Regions from separate parts of the Alteromonas pelagimontana genome, predicted to be linked through region 2. Evidence: predicted binding sites of a transcription regulator. Region 2 holds the regulator's gene; each other region holds the start of a gene.
The links. Region 2 encodes sigma-54, which starts transcription at its own class of promoters, with help from an activator protein. Its sites were predicted from a motif close to GTTGGCACGNNNNTNGNNT; they were not measured.
Positions count from the first base shown of each region.

Region 1: CA267_RS13835 (DUF3192 domain-containing protein) is a predicted target of sigma-54. The motif match lies at 4,607-4,625, and genes of this name have one in related genera.
Region 3: CA267_RS07325 (DUF4168 domain-containing protein) is a predicted target of sigma-54. The motif match lies at 3,441-3,459, and genes of this name have one in related genera.
Region 4: CA267_RS16455 (FimV/HubP family polar landmark protein) is a predicted target of sigma-54. The motif match lies at 2,211-2,229, and genes of this name have one in related genera.

Region 1 covers NZ_CP052766.1:3,152,895-3,160,689, reverse strand. The annotation lists gene CA267_RS13860 (pseudouridine synthase) at 1-479, opposite strand, end outside; gene CA267_RS13855 (YqcC family protein) at 466-1,047, opposite strand; gene CA267_RS13850 (DUF3549 family protein) at 1,038-2,099, shown strand; gene CA267_RS13845 (DUF3301 domain-containing protein) at 2,096-2,401, shown strand; gene CA267_RS13840 (GNAT family N-acetyltransferase) at 3,238-3,882, opposite strand; gene CA267_RS13835 (DUF3192 domain-containing protein) at 4,193-4,552, opposite strand; gene CA267_RS13830 (hypothetical protein) at 5,116-5,445, shown strand; gene syd (SecY-interacting protein) at 5,546-6,103, opposite strand; gene queF (NADPH-dependent 7-cyano-7-deazaguanine reductase QueF) at 6,221-7,060, shown strand; gene CA267_RS13815 (GGDEF domain-containing protein) at 7,131-7,795, shown strand, end outside.
Region 2 covers NZ_CP052766.1:1,171,691-1,179,485, forward strand. The annotation lists gene CA267_RS05360 (KpsF/GutQ family sugar-phosphate isomerase) at 1-411, shown strand, start outside; gene kdsC (3-deoxy-manno-octulosonate-8-phosphatase KdsC) at 412-966, shown strand; gene lptC (LPS export ABC transporter periplasmic protein LptC) at 963-1,526, shown strand; gene lptA (lipopolysaccharide transport periplasmic protein LptA) at 1,495-2,079, shown strand; gene lptB (LPS export ABC transporter ATP-binding protein) at 2,079-2,804, shown strand; gene CA267_RS05385 (RNA polymerase factor sigma-54) at 2,883-4,370, shown strand; gene hpf (ribosome hibernation promoting factor) at 4,401-4,688, shown strand; gene ptsN (PTS IIA-like nitrogen regulatory protein PtsN) at 4,697-5,140, shown strand; gene rapZ (RNase adapter RapZ) at 5,171-6,016, shown strand; gene CA267_RS05405 (HPr family phosphocarrier protein) at 6,016-6,288, shown strand; gene CA267_RS05410 (substrate-binding periplasmic protein) at 6,396-7,163, shown strand; gene mgtE (magnesium transporter) at 7,335-7,795, shown strand, end outside.
Region 3 covers NZ_CP052766.1:1,621,679-1,629,473, reverse strand. The annotation lists gene CA267_RS07350 (lytic murein transglycosylase) at 1-100, opposite strand, end outside; gene CA267_RS07345 (polyhydroxyalkanoate depolymerase) at 191-1,408, opposite strand; gene CA267_RS07340 (phasin family protein) at 1,466-1,813, opposite strand; gene CA267_RS07335 (phasin family protein) at 1,836-2,474, opposite strand; gene phaR (polyhydroxyalkanoate synthesis repressor PhaR) at 2,668-3,093, opposite strand; gene CA267_RS07325 (DUF4168 domain-containing protein) at 3,529-3,939, shown strand; gene CA267_RS07320 (PHA/PHB synthase family protein) at 4,312-6,081, opposite strand; gene CA267_RS07315 (DUF6489 family protein) at 6,097-6,336, opposite strand; gene mrcB (penicillin-binding protein 1B) at 6,481-7,795, shown strand, end outside.
Region 4 covers NZ_CP052766.1:3,722,683-3,730,477, reverse strand. The annotation lists gene CA267_RS16455 (FimV/HubP family polar landmark protein) at 1-2,053, opposite strand, end outside; gene CA267_RS16450 (aspartate-semialdehyde dehydrogenase) at 2,533-3,549, opposite strand; gene CA267_RS16445 (4-phosphoerythronate dehydrogenase) at 3,626-4,774, opposite strand; gene fabB (beta-ketoacyl-ACP synthase I) at 4,885-6,099, opposite strand; gene mnmC (bifunctional tRNA (5-methylaminomethyl-2-thiouridine)(34)-methyltransferase MnmD/FAD-dependent 5-carboxymethylaminomethyl-2-thiouridine(34) oxidoreductase MnmC) at 6,309-7,795, shown strand, end outside.

The DNA.
Region 1 (7,795 bases), 2.0 Mb from region 2:
TGCAAGCGTACATAGGAATAACGAGCGCTTTGATATCGGCCGACCGCATAAGGCAATTCATATCGGGCCAGCGCCTGATAATCCGTTGTTGCAGGTTGCGGCGCTATATTCTCACCGCGATGTTTGTCGGCAATTTTATCCCGTTTAAATGATAGTGCATAGTCAATGCATCCGCTGCCTACAATAAACCCTCTCACCACTGCATGATAGGTTTTAGCAACTTGCTTTTGCATCATCTGCTTTCCTATCATGCCTGCCAGATCTCCGCTGAAGGCGAAAAGCAGTATCCCTGAGGTGGGCCTGTCTAAGCGATGAACGGGATACACATGCTGCCCAACCTGATCCCGCAGAAGCTGTACAGCAAACCGGGTTTCACGTTTATCTATCGGACTTCGATGCACCAGCAAGCTGGCGGGTTTGTCTATCGCAACAAGATAGTCATCCTGATACAAGATGCTTAAGCTTTCAATATTTTCCATTTTGATCCTGCGTTAACTTCACCTGCGCATCTAAACACTTCAATTGTTCAATAACGTCTGGGTGATCAGGTAAAGACATTTCAGCCATTGGCGCCAGGGCCATGGCATTGGGAAGCGCTTCACCATTTGTAAGCAGCTGTTTGAACCGGGGAATGAATATAAATTGCAGCCATTGTTCGAAACGTAGCGTATCACAGGAAAAAGGTTGATTACTGGCAAGAGCTTGCGCTGTGGGTGCAGCATCCGACCATAGATCCCGGGACGTTAATAATTGTTCCAGAGCCTTAAGTTGACTCTGTAAAATAGGGTAATTCGCCACGACTACTTGCAACTTAGTTAGCAGTAAATGCGAATCAGTATACCATGACTTTACAGAAATAATGGTGGGTAGCAAGTACGGAGCAAGAGCATGAATGAATAAACATTCAGCAGTTACAGGAAATAAACGAAATTTCTCATCCGAAACGCTGTAAAAATCATTCGCTATCTCTCCCTGGTAGCAAATACGCAGAGGCATGGTTAGAATACCGTCTCTTTCCAAACGGGTCAGCAGAGACAATGAGCGCATCTTCTATTCATTCCATCAGCGAATTTCTTCTTCACGCTGGTACAAACTTCCGTATTTTCGATTTAGGCCGCGGAATTTTTCCTCTGGATTCCCAGACTTTTCTCGATATTGAAAATGCCCAGGTACCGGCTCCCCGGCCCCGCCAACAATACGGCTGGTTTGGTATCGTTTTCTGGAATGGGCAACAGGCTAACCAGCATTATATCTGGTTTATCAAGTTACCATTGGACGAGCAGGGCTTGATCATTGCAGCCTCCCGAAATCATTTTTTGCAAATCATTATCGAGGCAGTAGGGGAAAGCCTCACCAGTGACAATCAGCAAACTCTTCCGGATAATCCTTATTCCTTTGTGCCGGGACATTTAACCATGGCACAGTTTAATGCTCATACTCGCCTGCACCTTCGGTTACCCTCACACCCGGCGATAGAACAGGTTACACAGTACATTAGCGATCCGGCGGCGCACGACTGGAAGAATCTCCCTGTGCAGGGTATCGCTGACTTCGCAGTCAGGTTATCAGAGGATCACGAAGCACATCTCGTTGCTGGCAATCTCTCAGCCTGCGCCAGCGATTTTCAAATTGCGCTTATGCAAGCAGCTGAAAGCGTATTGATTAACGAGGCGGTAGAGGTGGAATTCTATGCTCACCTAGCAAAAGGATTAACTCCCGCCAATCCCAAACGACCAGATTTAGCTGCTTTGCGAGGGCTTTCATCTTTAACGCCGTCTCAAAAATTACGGGACGTCCTGTACAATTTGCTTTCAGAAACTACATTGAGCGATGTTGACACCTTAAGCGTTGTGGCAGCACGTCATTACAACCAGTTTGACGAGCAACTGCTCCAGTTATTCTTCGAGCGAGCTGCTGAGTTGGACGACAATCAAGGACATCAAGGATTGCTATTTAAAGGTTTTTTCTCAGATCTCGTACAGATTCCTCAATTGCGAGGCAAGGTACTGAGCCTGTTGCGTTCGCCCACGCGAAGCGACCTTCTTGCAAAAGCCATTGGTGGTCTATTCAGCCACACACAGCAAGAGCAAACATTATGACACTGGGCGAAGTTACGCTTTTGTTACTGATAGGATTAATCGGCATGCAGTTCTGGCGGATAAGAAGTATTTCGGAGCAGGCCTATCAACATGTTAACCGCTATTGCGAAACCCACGGTCTGCAAGTTTTATCCATTGCCAGAAAGAGTACCAAACCCACTTTCAAGTATGGCAAGATGGACTGGTTTTCCGTTTTTATATTTGAATTTTCAGGTAACGGCGAAGACAGATATGCTGGCGAAATGGAAATGATTGGAAAAAAAGTGATACGAACCCATCTTCCCCCCTATCGCGTGAATTAGCGATAGCATACAAGACTCCGGGGTATTACCGCTCCAGTCATAGAGAATCTTTTTTATGCATCAAAAAAAGCGGTAGCCTGAGGCTATCGCTTTTCTTGAATTTTGAGCGTCCTTCTCAGCGTTCCATTGCGACTAAAATCATCCCGATCCAAATCCTTATACGCCCCTTTCCTTCTTGACTCACGATATCCTCCGTGAGCTACTCATCCCTAAGCAGATCCCTTTCCTTTGTTCCCTGATTTAACGACACATCCTGCGTGGCGCATTCTTCATCCTGAAGTTGTCCTTTACAGTCATCCTGACTACCTTCCCTTTTCCATGAATCCTTTTATGACTACACATCCGCAATGTAGCATTCTCCATCAATGGACTTGTCCTGCCGATATCCCTGCTCGTATCCTTTTCGTCCTGACACTGCACATCCTGATACAGTATGCTTCATCCTGAAGTTGTCCTTCGCAGTCATCCTGACTGTTATCCGTTTCCTTGAGCTCCTTGACATCAACCGTCCTGCGTTGATATTCCCATTCCTTAGGTTGTCCTGGGTGTTTCCGTGTGTCTTCCTGACTCGTCGTGTTTCCCTGTGACAACGACTATATTACGCAGCTCTAGATTCTTTGCGATGTACATTTACAGGTGATTTAGGAAACTATTGTGGGGGAAGAAGTGAGGTTTAGGAAAAACCTTGTAAAATCAGCCATTTCATCTACGATTGCACATTCAGTTTCATGAAAAAGGCCAAAAACTCTTACAACAATGTAGGAAATGTCGTACAAACTTTTGGGTGAATGGGAAAAATGAGGGAAAAAACCTATACAAATGGGTTTTACCGGAAATCAGCCGGAACGCCTTTTAAACATAATTTCACCTGAAACCTGACCAACTTCCAACTTACAAATCAATTCATAATTCCCATGCTCAAAGAAGCTGCGGTACTTAGGAACAGTGACAAATACCCCCACCCCTTCACTGTCAACTTCATCTTCTAAAACGCTGTCGATTGCGCCCATTAACTGGTGCCCTAGACCGTGGTGCTGATGATCGGGATGAACAGCAATGAAGGACAGCATATGGTATTTAGTCGCAGGCATACAAGCGCGAACTTTTTCTTCCTTTTCTACCATTTGTCTGGTTCCAAAGAGTCCTGCCGTCAATAACATCTTCAACCGCCAGTGCCAAAACCGGCCAGAACTGAAGGCAACGCACGGCCGGGTTAAACAAGCGACAGAAAGTATTCGCGAATCATCAAACAGACCAATCATTGGCTGTTTAGCATCCCAAAACGCGGTGAGTTCCTCCCGAATTGCTGACCGCAGACGACTTTCATATCCTTCTCTTTCCGCCTGAAAAATATCCATGAAAAGAGGATCGTCAAAGTAAGCATTATATAAAATTGATGCAGCAACTTTTAAATCATCAGCGCTTAAATAAACCGCTTTAACATTTTCAATGTTTTCTTCAGTGGTTACAACGCCAGACATGGTGTCTCCCTATCCTAATCAATTTGTGTTTTAAGCATAGATTAAAATAAATTTTATGTTCAACTTCATCATGAGGATCTCATGGGAGAGATCGTGAACGTTTACGCGCAATAAGTGAAGGTTGCTTAGCCGAGTTGGGGTTAAGTATACGTTTAAACGCAAAGACTTCTGCAATATCAGTCATCAACAAAGCTGGCACGACAACAACAGTATATTAAGAACCCAATAGCGTTAACAAGAAGTAAAAGACGAGGGAGCTAGGAAAAGCATAGGCAGACGTAAGTACAGAACGTCTGCCGAACAGAGTAACTTAAATTCGAGCGTAGGCGCTGTCGCCCCAACCGACTAAGCTACCGTTTTTGAAAACAAGTGGAGTGCACTCATCTTTAGTAGTGACACCGTCATCCATCGTGCGCTGCGTGCGGTAGAAAAGAATTCGATAGACGCCGTCCTCCTTTTGATGCAATTCATTGAAGTCCGCAACGCCCATTTTCTGAACTACCGATTCATAGCTCATATCTTCTTGCAGCTTCGAGATATGCTGGCGGTTATTGAACTCTCTATCTTCCCAGTCAGAGCTATAATTCCCTTCGTCACCTCCAACTGAAATAACACAACCTGAAAGAGCTATAGGTGCCAGTAAAGCCAGTATCAACACGCAGTGTTTCATCATTTCATCCTTAATTTTTTTTCGGTTTGTTTATCGTGATTATTAACGCCATACAATCAATTTAGAGGCCAACTCTATATCCCCTTGATATTATTACACTTGTGCCTTAGCCTCTGCTATTTTTTGAATAATCGACAGGTCAAACAAGCTAAGAAATAGCTAAAATGGCGAGAAACTCAAAAGTTACGCAACTGTAACTTACACTCATTCTAATGAAGATAACGTAAAACTTTAACCAGTGATAAATCTCCTTCGGAGGACCAGGAGAGATCGCGAATGGTTTTTAAGCCATAAGTGAAGAATTCTTAGCCGAACTTATGGAGCATGGATGCTCCAGCAGAGCCATCAGCGATGATTTTACGGCGTTTCTGATGAGAAGTTTTGCTTATTCCTTGAGACTGCTGGATTTTTAATCACTCATGCTCTTACCCTTTCCCTCGAAAAATTTAAACGGTCATCACTCGGTGTTTTACCATCCGCAAGTTTGCTCTTTCGGCCCTACCAAGTAGTCAACAGTTTCTGCGGACTGAGATTATGCGTTTGTTTTAGCAATAGGTTCCGCTATGCTTGCTATTTTATTCTGTTTGGGAATTACTATCGTGGATCAGGATTCCATTCAAAAATTGTTGATGATTTGCCATCAGTTGCAACAAGATGGCCAGCAACCGAGCGTTGCGTTGCTGCGGGGCAAAGCCCCGATGAAGATATCGGTCACCACAGCAATTGAAGCAATTCGACGGTTTAATGCCGGTGGCAGTAAACAATCCGATGACAGCAAGGTAAAAATATCGAAAGATGCCAACAGGATCGCTGCGCTCGAAAAGCAGGTTGAACGTCTTGAATCCGCAGTGGCAGCGCTAGAAGAGCGTCTCGATAATATTGCCTCCAGCTAGAAACTCTGATTTTAGCCTTGAACTTTGTCCAGCCACAACCCGGTTCGCAACGCGAACGAGCGAGCCTTAACGGAATATGGTCCGTTGAATAAAGCAAATTTTAACGGACTCCAAGTCTGGGCGAGAGTTCTGCCAGGAAGGTAGCCAAATCAGGGGCAAGAGATCGCTCTGGCACCTTACCCACCCTTTCCAGCACGACTTCGCCTGATGCGTTATCCACGCTCAAAATATAATCTTCGTCATCGGTTAAACCGAAGAAAAGTGTAGGCGGCTGCTTTAGCCGTTTTTTCATCAGCAGATGACCAATTAAGTTCTCCTGCAGGCGTGAAAAATCTGTTTCATTCCATACCTGCAGTAATTCGCAGTCTCCCTGAGGCGCTCTAGCTAACAAGTTATTGCTAAAATAGTGCGTAAAATAAAGGCAATACTGTTCATTTAGCACCATCTCGAGCGCCTTTTCCACATTGTCGAATGAACAGCTTTTCTGTTGTAGCGCTGGCAACCAAGGGACCATGGCATCCTGTTCGCCAGTTTTTTGATAACAGGGAGAAAGCCATTCCCTGTCGTACGGGATTAACAAAGGCATTTGCGAAGCCTCCGCCAGCTTCAAGGTTGCATCTACAAAAGCATCTATTTGAGTGAGTACGTGGTTAGTCATATTCGCAACATCATGTTTTCGGTTAAAATAGGTTATCATTGTATGTAACAAAATTCCGTAGCAACCTGCTAAGCGTAAACCGACGAGACTGAGGTTGCTATTTTTTAAATGGTGATTATGAACAGCTCAACTACCTTTACACTTCCAACGCATTTAACGCTGGGAAAGACCGTGGAATATGAGACGGTTTACAACCCCGCCTTGCTTCAATCTGTCCCGCGTTCCTTGGGCAGAGATGCTATTGGTCTAGATGAGGATGCCATTCCTTTTTCCGGCAGTGATGTTTGGACAGGCTATGAACTGTCCTGGCTAAATGCAAAAGGAAAGCCGCAGGTGGCGATGCTGGAGTGCAGCGTCCCGGTTACGTCACCAAACCTTATTGAGTCTAAGTCGTTTAAGTTGTATTTAAACAGTTTTAACCAAACCCGGTTTTCCTCTGTAGAATCGGTACAACAAACCTTGACGAAAGATTTATCTGGTTGTGCCGGGGAGCAGGTCTATGCGGCGGTAGTGCTGCCGGAGAAATTTACCGGTCTTAAAATACAGGAGTTTTCTGGCAAGGTTATTGATGATCTCGATATTGAAGTAACCAACTACACGCCAGAGAATCAGTCATTGTGGTGTGAGGATGACTCAGCCGCCGAGACGTTGATAAGCCATCTGCTAAAGTCAAACTGCCTTATTACCAGCCAGCCGGATTGGGCAAGCATTCTTATTAAATATGAGGGGCAGAAGATTAACGAAGAATCGCTACTGCGCTATTTAATCGGATTCCGTCAACACAATGAGTTTCATGAACAATGCGTAGAACGTATTTTTTGCGATATTCTGGCGCGCTGTCAGCCGAAAAAGCTGACGGTGTACGCTCGTTATACCCGTCGCGGTGGCTTGGATATTAATCCATTTCGCTCGAATTTCGAGCTCCCCTATCCTAATCATCGTCTTGCCAGGCAGTAAGCGCATTTAACGCTCTGCGTCACAAATGGAGCAGAGACCCTCAGGCAGTTAGTAATCAGAAAGGAAAGTGATGGAGTCCAATCAACTACAATCCATAAAACAACATGGAGAAATTCTTGCGCAGTCCATTACTCGCCTGTCCAAGTTTTACGAAGGTTTTTCGACTCCACTGGACACTGAATTACAGATTTTGCGAGGGCACTTGGCGGGCCAGCCTAATTTTACGTTGGCCGCTTTGAGTATCAATAAGCTAAATAGAGAAATTCAATCTGCGCAGGCCAATATTAAAAAATATACTGGCGATACGGTTTCACAGCTAGAGCAAGCTGTAAAAGCGTATCAAACAGTATTCAAGCAAGACATTCAAGTTAAACAAAAAAGCGCGCAAGTGCTGGTGGCGCTACACCAGCCAATCGCTAATCTGTTTGCGCTACAGGCGCTGTGTGTTGAGGTTGCAAACCTGTTTTCTCATATTAAGAGACTTCCAGATAATATTGATGATTCAGTTAAGCGACCTGAAGACAAGCCGCCTTCTGATCATTTATACAAAGCAATTCTTGCCGAATTAAACCAGCTTATCGATACCTATGCCAGTAAACTTCCAGATGATGAACAACTGGCGAATTTGCGCAGCAAGCTGGCTGAGGGGATGACTGAAGAGGAATTGCTAAAGTCTTGCCTCATGATTATCCGACTGGTAGTGAATGACTCGCTATCAGAAGCCAGTTTAACAGG
Region 2 (7,795 bases):
CCAGGGGGCAGCTTGGGCCGCAAGTTGCTGTTAAAAGTCAGCGATATCATGTTGACTGGTCCGGAACTGCCAATTGTGAAAACCACGGCCACAGTGTCTGATGCGCTGCTTGAGATTTCCCGCAAAGGATTAGGTATGACGGCGATAGTCGACGACCATCAAGTCATGCAAGGAATTTTTACAGATGGTGATTTACGCCGTATTCTGGATGCCAAGGTGGATATTCATGCGACTTGTGTGGCGCAAATAATGACTCGGGGCGGAAAAACCATCGGCGAGGAAGAACTGGCTGTCGAAGCGTTAAATTTAATGGAAATGTATAAAATCAGTGCGTTAATGGTAGTCGACGATAATCACATCCCCATTGGGGCTTTCAATATGCACATGTTGCTTAAAGCAGGAGTGTTATAAATGGCACCGGAAGTCACCTTTTATGGTGTAATTTCAGATGAACGTTTCGAAAAGCTCAAGGCGCTTAAACTTTTGGTCTGCGACATAGACGGCGTTTTTTCAGACGGCAGAATTTATTTAGGCAATGACGGCGAGGAACTTAAAGCTTTTCATACTCGCGACGGATACGGTATTAAGGCACTGGTAAAAAGCGGCGTAGAGGTTGCCGTTATCACCGGCCGTGAGTCGGCAATTGTCGAACGCCGTATGCGAACATTGTCAGTAAAATATGTTATTCAGGGACAAGAAGATAAAGCCACTGCAATGGCAAAACTGTGTAAAGATTTAGCCTTAGTTCCTACGCAAGTAGCTGCAATGGGTGATGACATGCCAGATTTAGGTCTTTACGAATTTGCCGACACCAAAATTGCCGTTAAAGACGCTCATCCAGCAATTACAAGAGAAGCAAACTGGATAACCACAAAGCCCGGCGGCTATGGTGCTGTGCGCGAAGTGTGTGACGTAATTCTGCAGGCTCATGGAAAGCTAAATAGCATCCACGGAGCGAGTATATGAGCCGACTCGGCATCAGCATTGCCGCGCTATTTGTAATGGCATTGCTTATGTACCTGCCCGTGTGGCTGGCTGAACCCGATGAGACGCAACGAAGTAAAGGTCTAGATGCCTTACGCCCTGCTTATCTGGCTAAAAATCTCACCACCACCTTATATGATGAAAACGGTAAGCTTAACCATCAGGTGTTCGCAAAATCCATGGAGCACTACGATCTATTGGGATTTGTGCTCTTTGAGGAGCCCGAATATACCGTGTATGTCGAAGAAAACGCTCCACCCTGGCAGGTCACGGCCAATGAAGGCACTTTGTATAACAACAATTTAATTCAGTTGGAATCTGATGTAATTATTAAAAGCTTAAGTCAGGAAGACTTTGTACAAACCATTACGACCGACTTTATTAAAATAAATCTTGAAGCAAAAACCATGGCTTCCGATCAACCGGTGGAAATTCATGGTGTAGAATACGTTATTAACAGCAATGGGTTTAAAGCCAATCTCCAAACCCGCAAATATGAGTTAATCGATCATGTACAAACTATTTACTCTCCTGACCGCTAGTATTTTTGCTTCGCTTCTGGTGGCGACTTCAGCCTTAGCGGATGTTAAGGATTTCGGCAAACCCATCAAAGTCGATTCCAAATCACAATTTATTGACGGGAAAAATAAAACCTCAGTGTTTAAGGACAACGTACGTATTTCTCAGGGAACCTTGGTTATTAATGCGGACGAGGTAGAGGTAATTGCTTCTGAAGGTGAAGGGCGAGAGGTTTTTATTGCACGCGGTACACCTGCACGTTACCAGCAAATTATGGATGATGGCACGAAGGTGAAAGCCAGCGGCAATGAAATCCGTTATGAGGTAGCGAAACGTACTATATCTTTGACTGGAAATGCTGAGATCCAACAAAACGATAGCGTAGTAAAAGGCGATACCATTACCTACGATATGGCGAAAGAGCAGTTGTCTGCCACCGGTGGAAATGAATCAAGCCCTGGTCGTGTTACCACGGTTTTTCGGCCAGACGCAGTGAACAGCCCGAAAAAAAGTGAAGGTGAAAACCAATCGGAAAAACCACAAGAGAACCCAGAATCAGAGGAATCACAGAAGTAATGGCCACCTTGTCCGTCAGTCATCTGGCGAAATCCTATAAATCCCGTCAGGTAGTACGAGATGTCAGCCTTTCTGTATCCACCGGGCAGATTGTCGGATTATTGGGCCCTAACGGTGCCGGAAAAACCACCACCTTTTACATGATAGTAGGGCTCGTATCATTAGATAAAGGTAAAATCTTTATCGATGATAACGAGTTAACCCATCAACCCATGCACGAACGGGCCAGAAAAGGCATAGGATATTTGCCGCAGGAAGCCTCTATTTTCCGAAAACTGACAGTGCATGAAAATATTATGGCTATCCTGCAGACGCGGAAAGGCTTATCCTCTGTACAACAGGAAGAAGAAGCCGACGCGCTACTTGATGAATTTAATATCAACCATATACGTAATAGTACGGGTATGAGTTTGTCAGGCGGTGAACGGCGCCGAGTCGAAATTGCACGCGCGCTGGCTGCCAACCCTCAATTTATTTTACTCGATGAGCCCTTCGCCGGAGTTGACCCGATTTCGGTTAATGATATAAAGAAGATCATCCAACATTTGCGTGACCGTGGAATAGGGATCCTAATCACAGACCATAACGTACGTGAAACCCTGGACGTCTGTGAAGAAGCCTACATTGTAAGTCACGGCGAGTTGATCGCTCAAGGTAGTGCTGAACAGGTATTAAGTAATCAAAAAGTACGGGATGTATACCTTGGTGAACAATTCAGGCTATAGTAAAGATATGAAGAACCTGCATATCTTATTGTTTATTAACGGATGCAAGCGTACACGAGCATTGAAATTAAGACGTAGATGAAACCATCTTTACAGCTAAAATTTAGTCAACAGTTAACTATGACGCCCCAATTGCAGCAGGCAATTAAACTGCTGCAATTGTCGACGCTGGATCTTCAACAGGAAATTCAGGAAGCTCTGGATTCCAATCCCCTATTGGAGGTGGATGAAGGGAACGATGATGTCGGTGAGAAAAACAATCTCGACAATGACGACTTTAATGAAACGGCAAGTACGCCGTCGGACAATATGGATACCGGCGAAGCGTTAGAGAAAAACGACCTGCCTGACGAGCTTCCTATTGATAGTACCTGGGATGAATATTATTCCGCGTCTTCTGCCCCCGCAGCGTCTTCCTCTTCTGGTGGTAGTGGTGGCGACGATGAACAGGTTTTTCAGGGTGAGACCACAGATAACATTCAGGATCATCTCTTGTGGCAGATGCGTCTGACACATTTTTCTGATACCGATCGTGCAATTGCTATGGCCATTATTGATTCCATAGACGAATCGGGATATTTAACTGTCACCGTTGAAGACATTCTACAAAGTGTAAACGACGAAGATATGGAAGATCCTATCGAAGAAGACGAAGTTGAATGTGTACTTAAGCGGATTCAAATGTTCGACCCTCTTGGTTCTGGGTCCCGTAATCCGCGGGAATGCCTGATGGTGCAGTTAAAGCAGTTCTCCCCTGATACGCCCTGGCTGGAAGAAGCCAAAATGATCATCGATGAATATGCTGATTTGTTGAGCAGCAAAGATTATCGTACGTTGATGCGCAAATCGAAGCTTAAAGAAGATCAGTTGCGCGAGGCCATGCGCTTGTTGCAAACGCTGAATCCTCGCCCCGGCAGCGCCTTAATAACCAAAGAACCGGAATACGTAATACCGGATGTGTCGGTTACCAAGAAAAACGGCCGTTGGGCAGTTGAGCTTAATCCTGACAGCCTGCCAAAGCTAAGTGTGAATCAGCAGTATGCCGCTATGAGTCGTCGTTCGAGAAACAGCAGTGACTCACAGTTCATTCGCTCTCATATGCAAGAGGCGAAATGGTTCATAAAAAGCTTAGAATCCCGCAATGATACATTGCTGAAAGTGGCTAACTGTATTGTTCAGCAGCAAATGGGCTTTTTTGAACATGGCCCTGAAATGATGAAACCTATGGTGCTAAATGATGTCGCAGAGATGGTAGACATGCATGAATCTACTATTTCGCGGGTAACCACCCAGAAATACATGCACACGCCCCGTGGGATTTTTGAGCTGAAGTACTTCTTCTCCAGCCATGTGGCGACAGATTCTGGCGGCGAGTGCTCATCTACCGCTATTCGCGCATTAATTAAAAAGCTGGTGGCAGCAGAAAAACCGAGTAAGCCGCTAAGCGACAGCAAGATTGCTCAATTGTTGGCCGAACAGGGTATAAAAGTTGCTCGGCGAACAATAGCAAAATATCGGGAGTCGTTATCGATCCCACCGTCTAACCAACGTAAAAGCCTTATCTGATAAGGCGGCTCAAAATAAGGAAGACGAAATATGCAAATCAACCTTACTGGTCATCATGTCGAGATCACTGATTCTTTGCGTAATTATGTCGAAACAAAGTTCAGCAAGTTAGAGCGTCATTTCGATCACATATCTAATGTTCATGTAATACTTAACGTAGAAAAACTTAACCAAAAAGCTGAAGCCTCCATGCATCTCAGCGGTGCTGAGGTGTTTGCATCTGCGGAAAACTTAGATATGTATGCGGCAATTGACGGTATGGTAGATAAGCTTGACAGGCAAGTTATCAAGCACAAGGAAAAGTTGAAAAAGCACTAATGCCCGTCATGGATATTCAAACTCTAATCAGCATGGACCGCACTGAATGTGCGGTCCATTGCAATAGCAAAAAACGCATCCTGGAAATCATCAGTGGTATAGCGGCCAAAAATAATCCTCAGGTAGAAGAGGCTGCGGTTCTCACTGGGTTGCTTTCTCGAGAGCGTATGGGAAGTACTGGAATCGGAAACGGTATTGCGTTACCGCATGCCAGGTTGCCGGGCCTGGATCGCGTGGTTGCCATTGTCGTTACCACTGAACCCGCTATCGATTTTGATGCTATTGATAATAAACCGGTAGATATTTTCTTTGCATTACTGGTACCAGAAGAACAAACTGAAGGACACCTACAAACATTAGCTACGGTTGCCTCTAAACTTAGTGACAGAGACACAGTTAAAGCAATTCGGAAAGCCACCACAAGCGATGATATAGTGACGGCCTTGAAATAAGCCGTCACTACGTTTACAGGGAGATGGGCATTGAAGCTTATTATTATCAGTGGGCGTTCCGGGTCAGGAAAATCTGTCGCCCTGCGCGCGCTGGAAGATTTAGGGTACTACTGCGTCGATAATATTCCGGTTAATCTGCTTCCCGCCCTTACCCATACTGTTGCAGAAGAATACGATCAGGTTGCAGTTAGCATTGATGTTCGAAATCTGCCCAAAGATCCCGCTGAACTGGTAGAAATTCTTGATTATCTGCCGGCGTCTTGGAATATGACCATAGTTTATATCGACGCCAGCGATGATATTCTGGTTAAGCGGTTCAGCGAAACTCGTCGTTTACACCCGTTGGCAAAGCTAAACAAATCCTTGTCTGAAGCGATTAAAACCGAAGCGGGTTTACTTGCTCCCATTGCGGAGCGAGCGGATTTATATATTGATACAGATTCCTTATCTATTCATCAATTAGCAGAACTCATTCGAGAACGCATCCTGGGGAAGAAAAGCTCCAGATTGGTATTGGTATTTGAATCTTTTGGGTTTAAGCACGGTATACCTAAAGATGCCGATTATGTATTTGACGCGCGATTCCTGCCCAATCCACATTGGGAGCCTGATTTAAAGCATCTGAATGGATTGGATTCGCCAGTTGAAGTGTTCCTTGGCTCACTGCCCATTGTTACCAAGTTTATCTGGCAAATACAGAATCTACTCACCACCTGGCTGCCTCATTTAGAGCGCAATAATCGTAGCTATGTCACTATTGCTATTGGTTGCACTGGTGGTCAACATCGTTCTGTTTTCGTAGCGCAAACGCTTGCCAAGAATTTCAGTGATATTCATCCTGATGTTCAGATCCGTCATCGTGAGTTAAACAAATAATGCGAATAGAAAAATCTCTTACTATAGTGAATAAGCTTGGACTTCATGCAAGAGCAGCGACTCAGTTAGTTCAACTGGCAAACCAATTTGATGCTGAAGTCACCCTGATAAAGGGCGATAAAGAGGCCAATGCGAATAGCGTACTGGGGCTGATGATGATGGAAAGTCATCAAGGCGAACTAGTTACCGTTATCAGCAATGGGCCGGATGCTGAGGCTGCGATGCAGGCGATTGAAGCGCTTATCGCTGGTAAATTCAATGAAGCAGAATAGCGCTTGTTTTGCTAAAGCAGTATTACGCCCGTAAAGTCTTCTTCTCTATTCCTTACTGAAAAACTTCTCCTGCTAATTTCGTAGAGAGGTCTTGATTGCGCATCATAATGGAAGTTATAAACGCCTACAAAGGCTTCGCGAATCATCGTATTGTGTGGCTATTCATTTTATCCGTCTTTTCCCCTTCCCTGCTGGCGGCGCAGGACAAGGTGATAGAGCTGACAGCGACGAATAACTGGTATCCCTATGTTTACTATGACAGTGAGCGCAAAGTAAGAGGCTCCGATTATACCATCCTTAAAAATTTGCTGAACGAGATGGGGTATCAACTTCGCGCCTCCACCTTTCCTGAGCGGCGAATGGGAAGGAAAATTGAGCAGGGCGATATTGAAGTCGTTCTCGGCGCAGCGAAAAATTCAGTTAGAAGCAGAAACAATACTTTTTCGCTGCCTTATCGCAAAGAAACAATTACTTTTGCTTACCTGAAAAAACACCAATCCGCCTATGCAGACAAGAGCCTGCTTATGTTGCTTGACGAAGGGCATATGGTCGCGATAAATAAAAGCGGCTGGTATGGCGAATGGTTTGCCGACAATGTCATTAAAGCCTATCCAAAACAGATTGTGCACGTTGAAAGTGTTAACAGACGTCTGAACCTGGTGAATCAAAATCGCGTAGAACTGATCGTGGATGACCGGCAGGTGCTGAAAGCAAATGCTAAGTTACTTAATGTTAAAAACCTTATAATAAGCGAGACCCCAATTAATGTTCAAGATGTGCATTTTATGTTCAGCAAGCGCGCAGTCACCAAAGATTTCATGCGTGAATTCAATGCTAAGTTAGCCGAGTTTCTTCTTCACAACACGCCATTGTAGCCCGACTTTTACTCGCTAAATGCTAACCTGATCTGCCTCGCTTTACTGCACCGTTAGCGCTCGAGCGTTTCACTCGTTGCCATTGGATAAATCGCACAAATTTCATGACACTTGGTGGGTGCTGATGTAACCTATAAGTCGTTAATTTTTCCCGTTTTTTGAAGGTCTGCTATGGCCGAAGCCCTTGAAACAAAATACGCCCAAAGTCAGCTAAGACAACTGAATGCCGCCTTGGCAGACGGTCGTTTTGTGTCTGTGCGTAAATTGCTTCATGAGCTGGCTTCCAGTGACGTAGCGCTTATTCTTGAGTCCAGCCCCACCCGCACCCGTGATGAGCTCTGGGAACTGCTAGATGCCGATTTTCACGGGGATGTACTGGAAGAGCTTTCAGAAGATGTGAGGAACGGCATTATCACTAAGATGATGCCAGAAAAAGTGGTCGATGCCCTGGAAGAAATGGACACCGATGATCTTGCTGAAACTCTCAGCAGTCTTCCCGATGAAGTGTTGCAGGGCATACTGCAAACAATGGGTACGCAAGACAGAGCGCGGGCCGAACAAGCGCTTTCCTACGGCGAAGAAACCGCCGGTTTTGTTATGAACACCGATACCATTACGTTGCGCCCCGATGT
Region 3 (7,795 bases), 450 kb from region 2:
TTTTACATTCATTAAAATTACTGGCGGCATGGGCTGAAGAAATCGCTGTCAAAAGCGACAGAATAGAAATGCGCAGCCCACACGATAATGTGCGTTTCATAACATCCACCTTTGCTGGTTAGATCACCATGCTACCTCAAGTGGCGGTATGTTAGCGAGGAGAAATCTGTCCAAGCGACAAGGTCTTTAACTACGCGTATTTGTGAATAAAATCCGTTATAAGAGGACGAATATGCCTTCTGAACTTGGAACCACTAAAAATTCCATAGTGACCGGCGCCTTGCTGAATGTGATGACGACGCATAGATTTGGGAATGTTTTTGCAGATATCCTGAGCTGCTTCAGTCTGGCCTAAACCGCAGATATCATCATCTGCACCTTCCACCGTCAATAAGGCAGTGTTATCGATGGCTTCAAAGTTTACCGGTTCGCCCTTGTAAGTAATGGCCCCACGAGCAATCTCATTATTTTTGAAAACTCGCTCAATGGTTTCAAGATAAAATTCGGCTGGCATATCGAGTACCGCCATGTATTCATCATAAAACGCGCGAAAACGATCGGCATCTTCTTCTTCACCAAACACGAGGTTTTGGAAAAAGCTCATATATTTTTGCATATGGCCCTGATGATTCATGCTGATAAAACCGCCCAGTTGCATAAAGCCGGGATATACCCGTCGCCCTTCACCGGGGTAGCCATACGGAACCTTCATAATAGCCACGTTTCTGAACCAGGACATAGAGCGTTCTTCCGCAAATTCATTGACTCGCGTTGGATTTTTACTGGTATCCAGAGGACCGGCCATCAACGTGAGTGATTTGGGTACGCACTTATTTTGTTTTTCTGCCATCACCGCTGTTGCAATAATGGCTTGCACGGTAGGTTGGCATATTGCAATCATATGCGTGCCGGGGCCCAAAAATTCCAGAAACTCGATGAGGTATTCTACGTAACAATCAAAGGTAAAAGGCCCTTCTGCTAAAGGAACTTCCCGGGCATCAGCCCAATCGGTCACATAAATCTCGTGATCCGGCAACAATGCTTCAACCGTGCCTTTTAATAACGTGGCAAAATGGCCTGATAACGGCGCGACCAACAAGACCTTATGGTCGTCTTTCACGCCCACACGGTTAAAGTGGATCAGGTCACAGAAAGGTTTACTAAATACTACATCTTCTTTTACGCGGCAGCGTTTGTTCTCTATTTTTATCTCGTCGATATTGAACCCCAGCTTTTCGTAGCGTTGTGTCAGCCGCATTGCAGTTTCCAGCGAAGCGCGGGTAAGGCGGCCGGGCAGAGTGTGGGAAAGAAGATTGGAAGGATGACTCGCAATGTCATTCATTAGGCTAAGTCCTTCATGCATAATATATGCACCGCGTGTCAGATACTCATAAGCCTGATAGTTCATTACGTCTCTCCTCAAAAGCTGACTGGGGTAAGACCTGGGTAGGAATTGTGGTATTAATTAGATACTAGCTGCAGACTGAGTTTTGGCAGCGAAATCCTGACCCATTCCTTTGAGCATTTCACCCGCTTTTTGCTGAGCTTCATTAAGAATCGTATAGCTGGATTTAGCTGTATCTGACATTGTTTCCTGCACACTTTCCATATAGGCTTTATTTGCTTGTGCCAGTGCAGTCACATCTCGCTGCTGAGAGATTTTCTCAAAATAAGACATTCCTTCGCTCATTAAAGAAGAGTACATTGAGCTTTGTTTTTCCACTAGCGTCTGCATTGTGTTTACATTCAGCGCGGCTAAATCGGTCATCGGTTTCATAGCGTTTTTCATTTGTTCATTCATTTGTTCAAACATGAGATATCTCCGTTATTTTAAATTAGTCTGTAGTTTTCGGCGTCGCTGGCTTCTTGGTGGCCGACGTGGTGTCACGCGACCGAGATGCTGCTTTCTTTGGCCCCGAAGACTGCGCGGCCTTTTCTGCCAGTTTCTTGGCTTCATCCGCAGCATTTTGTGTTGCAGCCTTTGTTGCCTCAGCCGTTTTGTCCGTGACTTCTTGCGCTGATTCAGCGGTATCTTTGGTTGCCTTTTGCGCCGCCTGAGCCACAGTTTTAGTGGTTTCTTCAGACGCTTTTTCGGCACTATTGACCATATCTGCCGTCTGTTCCACATTATCTTGGATATCAGATCTTACGGTAGATGCGTTGGTATCGAAGCTACTTTTCATAACGTCAACGACCTGCTCACGCATGTCGTTCAAAGCGGCAAACGTCTCTTTTGACGCGCTCGTGATGCGCTCTCTGAAAGATTCAGCGAACTCGGCATTAGCAGCTATCACGCCTTGCAGTTCTGTCTGCATAGTTACGCTTTCCATATACTTTACGCTGTCGCTCATCAGGCCGGTAAACAGCTCTGTCTGATGCAAAGAGAGCGTTTCAAGCGTCTTTGCGTTCACTTCAAAAAAAGTGTTTACAGGTTTAGAATTACTTTTCAGTTGTTCTGAAAACTTGTTAAACATATTTATCTCCCAACGAACCGTTATCCATTAAAGGAACAATCTAAATTGCTGCATCGCAGCATAGCGTTGAGTAAATAATAGACAATCGGCAGGGGAAGTCAAATGCTTTTGCTGCAAAGCAGCATAAAGGGTTAGAACAATAATTTATAAGCAGATGGTATTTCATGCTGCGGCGCAGCAAACCACGGCAGCACTATTTTTTGGATTTTTTCGCAGGGGACCAGGTTTCCATATTTTGCTCGACAATCTTGCTGAATATAGTAAAGGGATTGGAGTCCACCATGTTTTTCATCATGCCCTGCATCTTATCTTGCTGCGCAATAAAGTTTACCAGACTCTGTTCAAGATATTCACGCACATAAGGTTCCATATCGCTGTCATAAAACCGGATAAGTTGTTTTAGGAGCGTGTTGGTAAGTAGCGACTGATGCACGTTACTTTCCGATTCACTGATAATTTGCAGCAGCAGTGACTTGGTTATGTCTTCTTCAGATTTGGAGTCTATTACCTGGAAATCTTTGCGGTCATTGATCAGTGTCTTTATATAATCCAGATTTACGTACTGGCTACGGGATGTATCATAGAGTCGGCGGTTTGGGTACTTTTTGATAGTGATCATAACTGCGGCTCTGCATTGGGGAATTGGGTGAGAGTAGCGTAAAAGGGGAGAGGCAGGCAAGCGGATAGCGTAGCTCCCTATGAGAACCCGAAAGAAAGGCTACTTTACTAAATAGCGGTTTGTACGTGTGCTATACATAAAAAGGCAAAACGAGGAGATCATGATACCGTATTTTAAATGGTGTGTTCGGTATGACTCATACTTCGGAACAATTATTTAGGCATTTTAAAAAAATATTGAAGGATACTTTACTTAAGCGTCGTGTAAAAACGACACAATAAAGCCTCTGTGCGGCTGGATTTCAGGCTCGTAATCAGTAACCCGCTGTTAATTAGAGGTATTTGTGTGGTGGTATGATTTTGGCTTTAGCACTTAGGCTGGTTTACTTTTTAGCTAGCGCCCTTTTCCGGGGTCCCTAGATCTGACTTGGAGTCAATGATGAATAAATTCGCGAAAAATCTTCTCATGAGCGCCTTCGTTGCCGCCTGCGCTACTTCTTCTGCTTTTGCCGCTCAGGAAGGCGCTAACAATCAGGCTTCCGAAAGCCAGATGACTGAAAGCGCACCCCAGTCGCAAAACTTTGATGATGATACTTTGATGAAATTTACTGAGGCAATGCAGGCCGTAGGACAGGTTGCAAATAAATACGATGCCGAATTCAAGAAAGTAGAAAGTCCAGAAGAAGCAAAGAAAATTCAACAAGCTGCGCAAAGTGAAATGGTAGCAAAAATTGAAAAAACCGGTCTTTCTGTTCAAACGTACAGCACCATCGCTCAGCAAGTACAAGTTGACGAAAAGCTGCGTGACCGGGTTCTGAAAATGGCAAATATCGAAGAAAACAGTTAATTTTATTCAGGGCTGAGTTGCAGAATTTGTAGTGCAGTAGAAAAAATCTGCAATTGCTGTCCCAGTGTAGCCAAAAAATCTGACTTGCTTGTCACTGCTCAACATTTCACTTAGCTGATTAAGTTGGGTAGCTGGCGCAGCAGACCAAACAGGTTTATTAAGAGCAATACGCGGAAAGCAAATTCTAACAGGCTCTATAGTCGCTACCTAATGAAATAGAAGCAGAAAAGGAATTATTCCTTATCTGCTTTTTTTCGCCTTCTCTTTCTACTAAACCTCTGCCTGCGAGCTGATCACCCATTATTGCGGATTGGCAGTATTCTTTTTCTGGATTTCGCAGCTCTGGACCTGTGTCCTTACTATCAATGCGCATTACAGTTGGCGCCGCGCATAGCTTCCGGGGGCGGCTTCTATGACAGGAAAATCTTTATGTTTTCCCGGTTTTACTGCCGCAGTTTTTTGCTTGCCATGGGAAAGCAACCATTGATGCCAGTCTGGCCACCATGAACCCTCTTTTTTAGTAGCACCGTCAAACCATTCACTGGCAGTTGCTGGTAACTCTGCGTTTACCCAATGTGGATATTTTCCGCTTTCCGGGGGAGTAATTACCCCCGCGAGATGTCCGGAACCTCCTAAGACGAACCGCGTATCTCCTTTAACGAGTTGTGTACCTTTATAGGCGCCTTGCCACAACACGATATGGTCTGCCAGGGTGGAAAGGAAATAAACCGGCATATCAATATTTGCCAAATCGATAGGCACACCGTCTATTTGTATTCCACCAGGTTGTTTAAGCTTATCTTCCCAATATGTTGTCCGAATATACTGCTTAAAGCACGCTGCAGTTATATTAGTGGCATCGCTGTTCCAGAACAAAATGTCAAAAGGAGCCGGATCTTTCCCTTTTAGATAATTGTTGATGAAGTACGACCAAAACAGATTATTCTCTCTTAGCATACTAAAGCTCAGGCCCAAAATGCGGCCGTCGTAAATTCCTTTGAGTTCCGCATGTCGCTCCATAATCGGCAATGCTTCTTCGGTAAGATAATTACCCACTTCACCAGGCTCGCTAAAATCCAATAACGTGGTTAGAAGGGTCAGAGAGGCGATTCGCTCATCACCTTGAGCACGAAGATAGGCGGCCGTCATACCTAATAAAGTTCCGCCTACACAAAATCCAACCATATTCAGTTTGGATTGTTGGGTTATCTGGGTGACAACATCCATTGCCGCTAAAGGGCCTAGCCGCATATAACTGACAAAGTCATGTTTAGCCAAACTGGCATCAGGATTAATCCAGGAAATCATGAATACGCTGTGGCCCTGATCAAGCAGCCCGTTTACCACCGATTTATTCTCATCAAGATCCAGAATGTAATATTTATTGATAAACGGCGGGACAAACAAAATCGGCGTTGCGTAAGTCTTTACTTTTTTTGGCGCGTAATGAATCAGTTGCATCAACGGGTTCTGGTAAATTATTTCACCTTTCGTTGTTGCTAAATTTTCCCCCAGCGCAAAGGCAGACATATCAGTTTGCGTAATTTTAAACGCTTCAAGGGGGCTTTGTTCTAAATCATGCATGAAATTCTCAATGCCCTTGACCATATTCTGGCCTTTGGTTTTAAGAATTTCTTCACACACTTCGGGATTAGAAAGCAGATAATTCGTTGGTGAGACCGAATTGATATATTGGCGGGTATAAAATTTGACTTGCTCAGCCGATTTAGGATCTTTGAATTCCATGGATTCAATCATGCCTTGCAGCATTTTTGAATTAATCAGGTAAGCTTGTTTAAGATAACTGAACACAGGATTGTCCTGCCAGTCACTGTGAGAAAATCGCCTATCGTTACTTTCTTCGCTTACCACGGCGGCTGCTTTTTCTCCCAGCATTGCCTTCGTTGCTTGCTGCCACAGTTCAGTTTGTTGCCGCATGAAGTCCATCTGGTTCTGTATCAGCTTAGCGGAATTTACCTCAACCTTGCCCGCCAACATAGAATGGAGTTTTTCCGGATCAAACATTGCTTCGGTATCTGCACTGTCACTGCGGCGACTTAACACCTCCTGCACCATGGCATTAAACTGATGTGCGTATTTATTTAGCGTATCAAGAATATCATCTTCGTCTTGCTGTTTCACAAGACACCTCCACAGTTATTTTTTTGCAGTACCTGTTGAGGCTAATCCCTCGAACATTTTTTGATAGAACGAGAAAGCTTGCTGGCTACCATCAAGATACGGCTTTAGCATTGACATCATTGCGTCTGTGTTGCCGTTTTGCATCTGCTCTGAAAGTGTGGAAATGCTGGTTTCGTAAAGCTTGCTCATATCCGGCCATCCCATCAGTTCGCGGGCTTCTTTGGGTGATATATCAACGTCTACGGAAATTTTCATCGGTGTTTCCTCGCTGAAACGGGCATAGAAGAATTGGGTAATTACACTGGTAATTGTGCGCTTAAACCAGCAGAATTCACGCTGTGTTTTCCCATCATGGCATGATAAGTGGCTAAAAAACAAACGCAAGCGAAAAAAAAGCGCATTAGTTGGCTTGGGCTGTTCTTCAAACTGACGTTCGTCGGCATCGTGGTGCTCATTGGCTATATGATTTATCTTGATGCGCAGATCCAGCATACCTTCAACGGAAACAAATGGGAGGTTCCGGCCCAGATCTTCGCACGTCCCTTAACATTAAGTAAGCAGCAGGAAATTACACCTAAAGAAGTGCTGGAAGAATTACAACTGCTGGGTTATCGGAAGGTAAACCGCGCTGACAGTAGTGGTGAGTACACTTATCAAACCAACACGCTTACGGTAATGCGCAGGGCGTTTAATTTCGCTGACGGATTCGAACCTGTTCGAAAATTAAAAATTAATTGGCAAAGCTCAAAAATTGTCAGTATTGAAGATATCAATGCTCAGCAAAATGTAGGAACAGTAAGGCTGGAACCGTGGTTGGTGACACGGTTAGTCAGTAGCAGCCGCGAAGACCGGATGCTGGTGCAACTTGAAAACGTTCCAGAAATGTTACCCAACATGTTGACGTTGGTTGAAGACAAAAACTTCTATAGCCATTTTGGTGTTTCACCACTTTCTATCCTGCGCGCGCTGGTTGCCAATATTAAAGCAGGTAGAACCGTGCAAGGAGGCAGTACATTAACCCAGCAATTGGTGAAGAACCTCTATCTTTCACGGGAAAAGGCTATCACTCGCAAAATGAAAGAAGCGTTGATGGCAATAATCATTGACGCACGCTACAGCAAGTCGGAAATTCTGCAGGCTTATCTCAACGAAGTCTTTTTGGGTCAAAACGGTGATATGGCTGTACATGGCTTCGGGCTAGCGAGTTACTTCTATTTTGATCGGCCCGCAAATGAATTAAACGCGGCCGAAATGGCGACATTGGTGGCAATGATTAAAGGCCCTTCTTATTATAATCCCCGCAGCCATCCCGAGCGGGTGCTGGAACGCCGGAATCTGGTGTTGCGTGTGATGTTTGATGCCAACGAAATTGACAGGAATCAATACGAACAATACGTCAATATGCCATTAGGTTTAGCCTCCGGGGATAGTCTGGCAAGCGGCAAACATCCAGCTTTCATGGAGAAAGTGCGGCGAGAACTCACCGATATTCTTGCTGATCCCTCTTTGCGCGATTCCGGCGTAAAAGTTTTCACTACGTTGGATATTTACGCTCAGCGCCGGGCAGAAAAAGCAGTGCGTGAAACGCTAGAAGGTCTGCAGGCAGATCGCAGTGCGCAGCTAGAATCCGCCATGCTTGTTACCGATATTACCAGCGGCGAAATTCGCGCCATTGTGGGCGGCCGTAATACGGGTTACAAAGGTTTTAACCGGG
Region 4 (7,795 bases), 1.8 Mb from region 2:
ATGATGACAATGCTTCTTCTGCTTCCAATTCTGCCAATAATTCATCAGAAAGCTCGTCTAATTCTTTATCTTCTTTGGCTTCTTCCGCTTCTAGTTCTGCAAGCAGTTCGACGCTTAAGTCGTTACTGAGGTCATGCTCGTAAAGGCCTTCTTCAGTAGTATCAATTACATGTGCAGGCGGTGTATTAATTACGTCTTCATTACTTTGCGACTGTAGTTTTGCTATCAAGTCGTCAGACAGGGGGTCGCTGAAGTCGTCAGCATTTTCCATATCCTCAACATCTATTTCATCCAGATCTGCAGTTAAGGCATCAAGGTCTTGAATTCCTTGCGGCGACGGTGCACTCGATACCTCAATTTCATCTTCATAATCGTCATCTTCATCACGTTCGTCGGGCATCCCGCCCATCATTTCAATTTGCTCTATTTCGCCGATTAGCTCATCGGTAATGCGATCAAGATCCTGATTCTGCTGATGAATTTCCTTGTCCAGCTTCTCAAGCATATCTTCGTTTATGGTAGCGTCTTCCACCCCAAGAGTTTCTTCAAGCGTAGCTGGCTTGTCTTCCTCCAGCAGCTCATCAATACTGATTTCAGGTTTGTCGTCTGTTTCTTCAGTTGCATCTAGCGCCGTCGTACCCGCACTAATTTTTCCATTTGCGTCAGCTTCATCCGACACTTCAACCACAAACTCATCACTGCCAGTATTATCATTTTTCGCAGAAGAAGCAGCTACAGCTGCGACTTCTTCCGCCGCTCCGCTTCCAGAGATATCCGCGTCTGAACCCTTGTTTGGCTCATCCAGCAGGTCATCGCTCTCCGACAAATCAATTGCATCAATGTCAAACTCAGTATTTAACGTGTCACCATCACCGAAGAGGCTATCAAGTTCGTTCTGATCCAAAGAATCTTCGCCGTCCTCAAATATGTCTTCGCCTCCAGGCACCAGCATATCGTCTTCATCAAGTTCGGCGAAGTTTTCAAGTTCATCGTCTAGTGCCTCTTCCAACTCAGAGGAAAGTACGTCATCAAGCAAATCGTCATCATTAAATAAGTCGTCATCTGACAATTCTGCTGCATCCGCCAGATTGTCTGGCATCGCTGTAGCCATATGAACTGTGGTATTTTCCGGAGCTGATGACATAGATGAGGCAGCGGAAACAGGCGCATCAGGGGCCGAATCAGTGGGTGGCTCCCTACGCTTTAACAGCCAGGCGGCCAACCCGCCCATAATTAAAAGGGTCAGGATCCCGGAACCCACAACTAAGCTGACAGGATGAGCGAGCGTATCCATCAGCGAGCCACCTTTCTCAGCTTGCCGTTCTGATTGCTCCTGTCTAATCATGTCGAGCAACTGGCGTTGTAGCGCGAGCTGTTCATCCATCTGTGCCTGAACATCTCCTTCAACCTGATCACGAAGACTGCTTAAATCAGTATTTACCTGATCTACCCGCTCATATAATTTACGATTTTCGTCAAGTAACGACTGTACATTTTCCAGCGACGCGGCAAATTGCTGCCGCAGTTCATCGAACTGCTTTGCCTGCTGAACATCCATTTGAGTAAGCTGTTTTTCGAGAGCTGTTTTGGTATTGCTTAAATCTTCCTGATTAACCAACGGAACAGCAGGCTTAACGTTTTCTTTGCGAGTTCCCGATTGCTTTTGCAGACGAGCAAACTCTCTTTCATCCTGCTCGGCGCGTTGTTGTGCTTTTTGTGGATCGATGCGAGAAATGTAGCGTTCAGAGGGCATGCGCAATATAGCGCCGTCTACAATCAGGTTTAAGTTGTTCTGTTCAAAAGCGTTGGGATTTAACTGGTAAATCGCCGCCATCACCTGATAAATAGAGAGATTTTTATTTTGCCGATGTCTTTCGGCGATCTGCCATAAAGTATCAGAAGAATCGACGGGGCCAAACTCCACGCCAGAATATTGACTGGTGGCGTTTTTCGGGCCTTTGATTTGCATCGTTCTTTCTTGAGCATCAACGTCTGGATGGGGCGCTGCTAACATTAGTGATAAAACAAATATGCCCGTCAAATGCAATTTCATAGCGTTCCTATATACCCTCAAGCGTCTCAACCGCAGCCATTATTCATTGGCGGTCATTCTAAGGTAGCTGGGTATGTAAGGATAATCATCTGCTGTTATCCCTCTACCCATTGTTATTATTCGCGCGCCGGTTCAACGTAAAACGCGTTTTTTTGCGATGATAAAGCCATGCCAGCTCAACATGATCCGCCATACTGTCAAAACACCGTCATAAGTCAATGAGCCAGCTTCCTTTGACGGGCCATGCAAAAAATAATCCACAGCGACCTCTATCAGTTTTATCCGCTTAAAACTATAAACCAGTTACCAGTAGCAATCTAGGTAATAGCCCAAATAACCGCAGGGAAATGGATAAGGATGATTAGCGAATTAGTTTCTGCTGAATTTTATTGAGGAGGTTTGGTGTGACACATGATAACCAATAGTGTTTAAAATAGTTGTAGCCAGGCAGGTAATGGCCTGCCTGGCGTTGATGTCATTTACATATAATCGCGAATAAGCGTTTCGGCAATTTGCACACTATTGGTCGCTGCGCCTTTACGAATGTTGTCTGAAACGACCCATAGGTTCAGGCCGTTTGGATGCGTAATGTCGTTACGGATACGACCCACATGCACCAGATCGTTTCCGCTGGCACTGCTGACTTGCGTGGGGAACTGTTCCCGGGCCTCATACACCTGCACGCCTGGCGCATCAGCCAGCAACTGCTTCACTTGTTCAGCATCAATAGGCTGGCGGGTTTCCAAATGAATAGCTTCACCATGGCCATAAAAAACCGGCACCCGTACGGCGGTAGCATTTACTAAAATGGAAGCGTCACCCATAATTTTCTGGGTTTCCCACGCCATTTTCATTTCTTCTTTGGTGTAGTCGTTATCCAAAAAAACATCGATTTGTGGAATGGCATTAAATGCGATCTGACGGCTGAAAGCTTCTGGTGTGATTTGTCGCGCGTTAAGAAGATCGGCAGTTTGTTTAGCGAGTTCTTCCATCGCTGATTTACCAGCACCTGATACTGATTGATAAGTACAAACGTTAATTCGCTCAATGCCTACCGCATCGTGTATAGGCTTAAGCGCTACCAGCATCTGGATGGTAGAACAATTCGGATTCGCAATAATATTACGGTTGCGGAAATCAGCTAAGGCATGGGCATTGACTTCAGGCACTACTAAAGGGATATCAGGTTCATAGCGAAACTGAGATGTATTATCAATCACTATACATCCCGCTTCGGCCGCTTTCGGCGCATAAATCGCTGAAACACTGCCACCGGCAGAAAAGAAACCATACTGCGCCTGGGTCCAGTCGAAGGATTCCGCATCCAACACTTCCACTTCTTCGCCCTTAAACGTGACGGTACCGCCAGCAGAACGTTTACTGGCAAGCGGATATAAGGTTTTAACTGGAAATTTCCGCTGCTCAAGAATATCGATCATTGTCTGGCCGACCAGACCTGTGGCGCCAAGAACGGCAACATCAAAGGCTTGTGACATATTAGGTGAAACTCCTACTTTCGTCGCGTGAAAAGGTTAATACATCACGCTGGGCTGATTATTTTGCAACACACTGCTAGAGCATTTCCAAGGTAAATCCCAAACCGGTTAGCTGGCGGATTATACCATTGGAAACCATTCCGGAGAGACGCAGTGTGTACGCTGCATATTCGCGACGAACCCGGTATGATTTTCTTATCGCCGCAAATTGATTCGATTTTGCCATGGCTTGGCGAAAAAACCTATCGTCGTCTTGGATATCATATATCGAAATTAGCAGTTGGCGTAGTTCAGCCCAGGACAATGCTTCGACAGAGGGATCTTCCGGCGTAAAATCAACGGGTTCAGGTGTATCCAAAAAGTCTTCCATGGCAAGCTGAGGAAACTTATCCATCTGATCGCAAAACTGCTCATACACAAGTTGCGTTCCCCGAAGCTTACCTTCAACTGAGTGGCCTGCTATGTGAGGCGTAGCTAACCAAATCTTTTCCAACAAAGTGCTACTGATATTCGGCTCGTTATAGTAGACGTCAAGGACAACCGATGGTGGATTGGGCTTGTGCAGGCGCGCGATTAAAGCGGGTTCATCTATCACCTCGCCACGACAGGCGTTAATCAGTAATTGGTGGCCCTGAAGCGCCTCTAGACGCTGCTCGCTCATCAGGTTAACGGTAGCAAACTCGCCATCTTGAATAAAGGGCACGTGCAGCGTGATCACCTCACATTCTAAGATTCGGTCCATATTTACAAAGTGACGGGGATCATCAGTGTTTTCCAAAGGCGGATCGCAGAGTAAATAAGCAATATTCAATGCTTGTAAATAATGCGCCAGTGCGGTTCCTACATACCCAGCTCCCACTACACCGACCGTAATACGGGAGAGGTCAAGTTTTTCCTGCTCATGCGCGGTTAATAACGCGCTGATTACGTATTCCGCCACTGCTGCAGCATTAGACCCGCCTGCAGAGTTCCATTTTATATTGTGTTGCGCCAAATAGGCGGTATCCAGATGATTGGTGCCAGCTGTCGCTGTGGCAACATATCTGAGGGATGAGGCCTTGTGTAAAAGTGCTTCATCAACTTTGGTGGTAGAACGCACCGCTAAATAATCGGCGTTGACAAGATCGTCGGCACCGACGTCCTGCCAGTTAAAAGCCACAGCCTCACCCAACGTTGAAAAATACTCGGCGCCCCGAGGAATGGTGTCTTCGAAATACAGTTTCATAACGTCACTACATCCTTGAACGAAAGAGAAAACCATCGGAAGCTTAGGAAATTCTCGTGATACAGACAAAAACAGCGCCCACAGGCGCTGTTTTCTTATTCCCTTTAACTTTATCGCTGATAACGCTGCATTACCAGAGTAGCGTTTGTGCCACCAAAGCCAAAGCTATTAGACATAATCGTATTTAACGTAGCTTCACGTGCTTCAGTCACGATATCCAGACCAGCTGCCGCTTCATCCAACTTGTTGATATTAATAGATGGTGCAATAAAATTGTTTTCCATCATCAACAGGCTGTAAATAGCTTCATTCACACCGGCTGCGCCTAACGCGTGGCCAGTCAATGATTTAGTCGCACTGATTGGCACGCCTGATTTGCCAAACACTTCCTGAATGGCCGCCAATTCTTTAACATCTCCTACAGGGGTAGAAGTACCATGAGTATTCAGGTAATCAATGGGTCCATCGATATTCTGCATCGCCATCTTCATACACCGAATCGCGCCTTCGCCGGAGGGAGCAACCATATCAAAGCCATCAGACGTTGCGCCGTATCCGACAACTTCACCATAAATTTTTGCGCCCCGTGCCAGCGCATGTTCTAGTTCTTCAACGACAACCATACCGCCGCCACCAGAGCTGACAAAGCCGTCACGATCAGCATCATAGGTACGAGAAGCCACTGCAGGATTGTCGTTATATTTAGACGACAATGCGCCCATTGCATCAAACTGGCTGGAGAGCGACCAATGAAGCTCTTCACCTCCACCCGCGAATACCACATCCTGTTTGCCTAACTGGATAAGTTCCAACGCATTGCCAATACAATGCGCGCTGGTGGCACAGGCGGAAGCAATGGAATAATTCACACCTTTAATTTTAAACGGCGTGGCCAGACACGCAGAAACGGTAGATGCCATACAACGAGGCACCATATAAGGACCGACGCGTTTAACACCTTTTTCCCGCAGGATATCGGCAGATAGCACCTGATTCTCGGAAGAAGCACCGCCAGAACCAGCGATAATTCCTGTACGTTCGTTGGAAATATCACTCTCTTCCAGACCCGAATCAGCAATAGCTTGCTGCATAGCGATGTATGCGTATGCCGCAGCGTCACCCATAAAACGCATGGCTTTGCGGTCAATGTGATCTTTCACATCCAGATCAACATTTCCCCAAACCTGGCTACGTAAGCCCATTTCTGCAAATTGTTCGGAGAACGTAATTCCTGACTTACCTGCTTTCAGGGACGCCAGAACGTCTTCTTTATTGACACCGATGCTGGACAAAATGCCCATACCGGTGATAACAGCTCTTCTCATAATTTACCCTTTATTTAGATGGGGCATATGTTAACGATTTTCAGCACCAAAGTGGTCTGCTCTTTTCGTTTATACCGCTCGACGTTATGCCTACACCTTAAGTATGCACTGAATGTATTACAGTATAAGCAACGATTAAACACTACCTTCACTTTAGCATGCACGTTATGATCGCCCCAGCGAAATCATTCTAATCCAAGGTTTAAGCGTTGAAATCGACCTCAGCCACAGTTCATTTTAATACCCAAGGCACGCCCGTTGCTGATAATTTTGACGATGTTTACTTTTCCAATGACAGTGGAATTGATGAAACCATGCACGTTTTTATGGGCGGAAATGATCTCCCAGGGCGCTGGTTAGAACATCAAAAATCTCACTTCGTTATCGGCGAAACCGGTTTCGGCACTGGCCTAAACTGCTTGGTGGCTATGCACGCGTTTCGGCAATTTCGGCATGCGAATCCTGATCATCCCCTCACCCACTTGTTTATTCTGACAACAGAAAAGTATCCTTTACTTCAAGATGACATAAAAAAAGCGTTACTAGCTTTTCCCACGTTAGCGGAAGCGGCTGATCTACTGGTTGCCCAATACCCTATGGCACTACAAGGATGTCATCGTCTCCATTTTAACGCTTTTTCAACCACATTGGATTTGTGGCAAGGCGATGTCCACGCGTTACTCCCGCAGTGGCATACTCCTGTAGACGGGCTTGTTGATGCCTGGTTTCTTGATGGCTTTGCTCCCAGCAAAAATCCGCAGATGTGGACCGATGCATTGTTTTCTCAACTCGGAAGGTTGTCAAAACCCGGCGCTACCTTTGGTACTTTTACCGCTGCTGGCGTGGTGAAGCGGGGTTTGTCTGCCGCTGGATTCGAAGTAAAAAAGCATCCGGGCTTTGGGCGTAAACGGGATATGTTAGTGGGACGTTATGCAGAGCTTCGCCGCAAAAAAATCGATGCGCCTTACTATCGCTTTAGCTCCGTTGCGCTCACCGCTCATCACCGCGTCGCTATTGTGGGAGGCGGTTTGGCGGGTGCGTGTACCGCCTATGCTCTGGCCAAACGGGGTATTTCCGCTACGCTTTTTTGTCACTCTGACTCTCTTGCACAAGGCGCCTCAGGCAATCCGCAAGGCGGTTTTTATCCGCAGTTACACGCGCAGGCCAGTTTTCCCAGCCAGATTCAGGCGCTGAGTTTTCTATACGCCAATCGCCATTATCGGCAGCTTGCGCAACATCGTCCGTTTAGTCATGACTGGTGCGGCGTCTTGCAATTGGGTTTTTCTGAAGAAGTGGTTAAGCGGCAACATAAAATGGTTTCTGCCGATATCTGGCCCAGCGAAATGATTGCGCCGGTGAATGAACAGGAAGTCACTGCTATAGCCGGGGTTCACCTGCCCTACAGCGGCATTTACATTCCCCAGGGAGGCTGGATCTGCCCGCCGGAACTGGTGACTTCGCTAATCAATGCCGCGGCTGAATATGTAGACGTTAAATTGTCCCATCAGATAACAGAAATAAGGGAATCTACCGACGTCGTTAACCTGACAATTAACAACACCCGCTATGATTTCGATCATGTCATACTCGCAACGGGCGCTGATTCGATTACTTTAGATATCTTTGATCAGCTCCCTCTTCGCCCGGTGCGAGGCCAGGTTGAAGCCATTCCTACTCAGCCGCCAATAGTCAATCT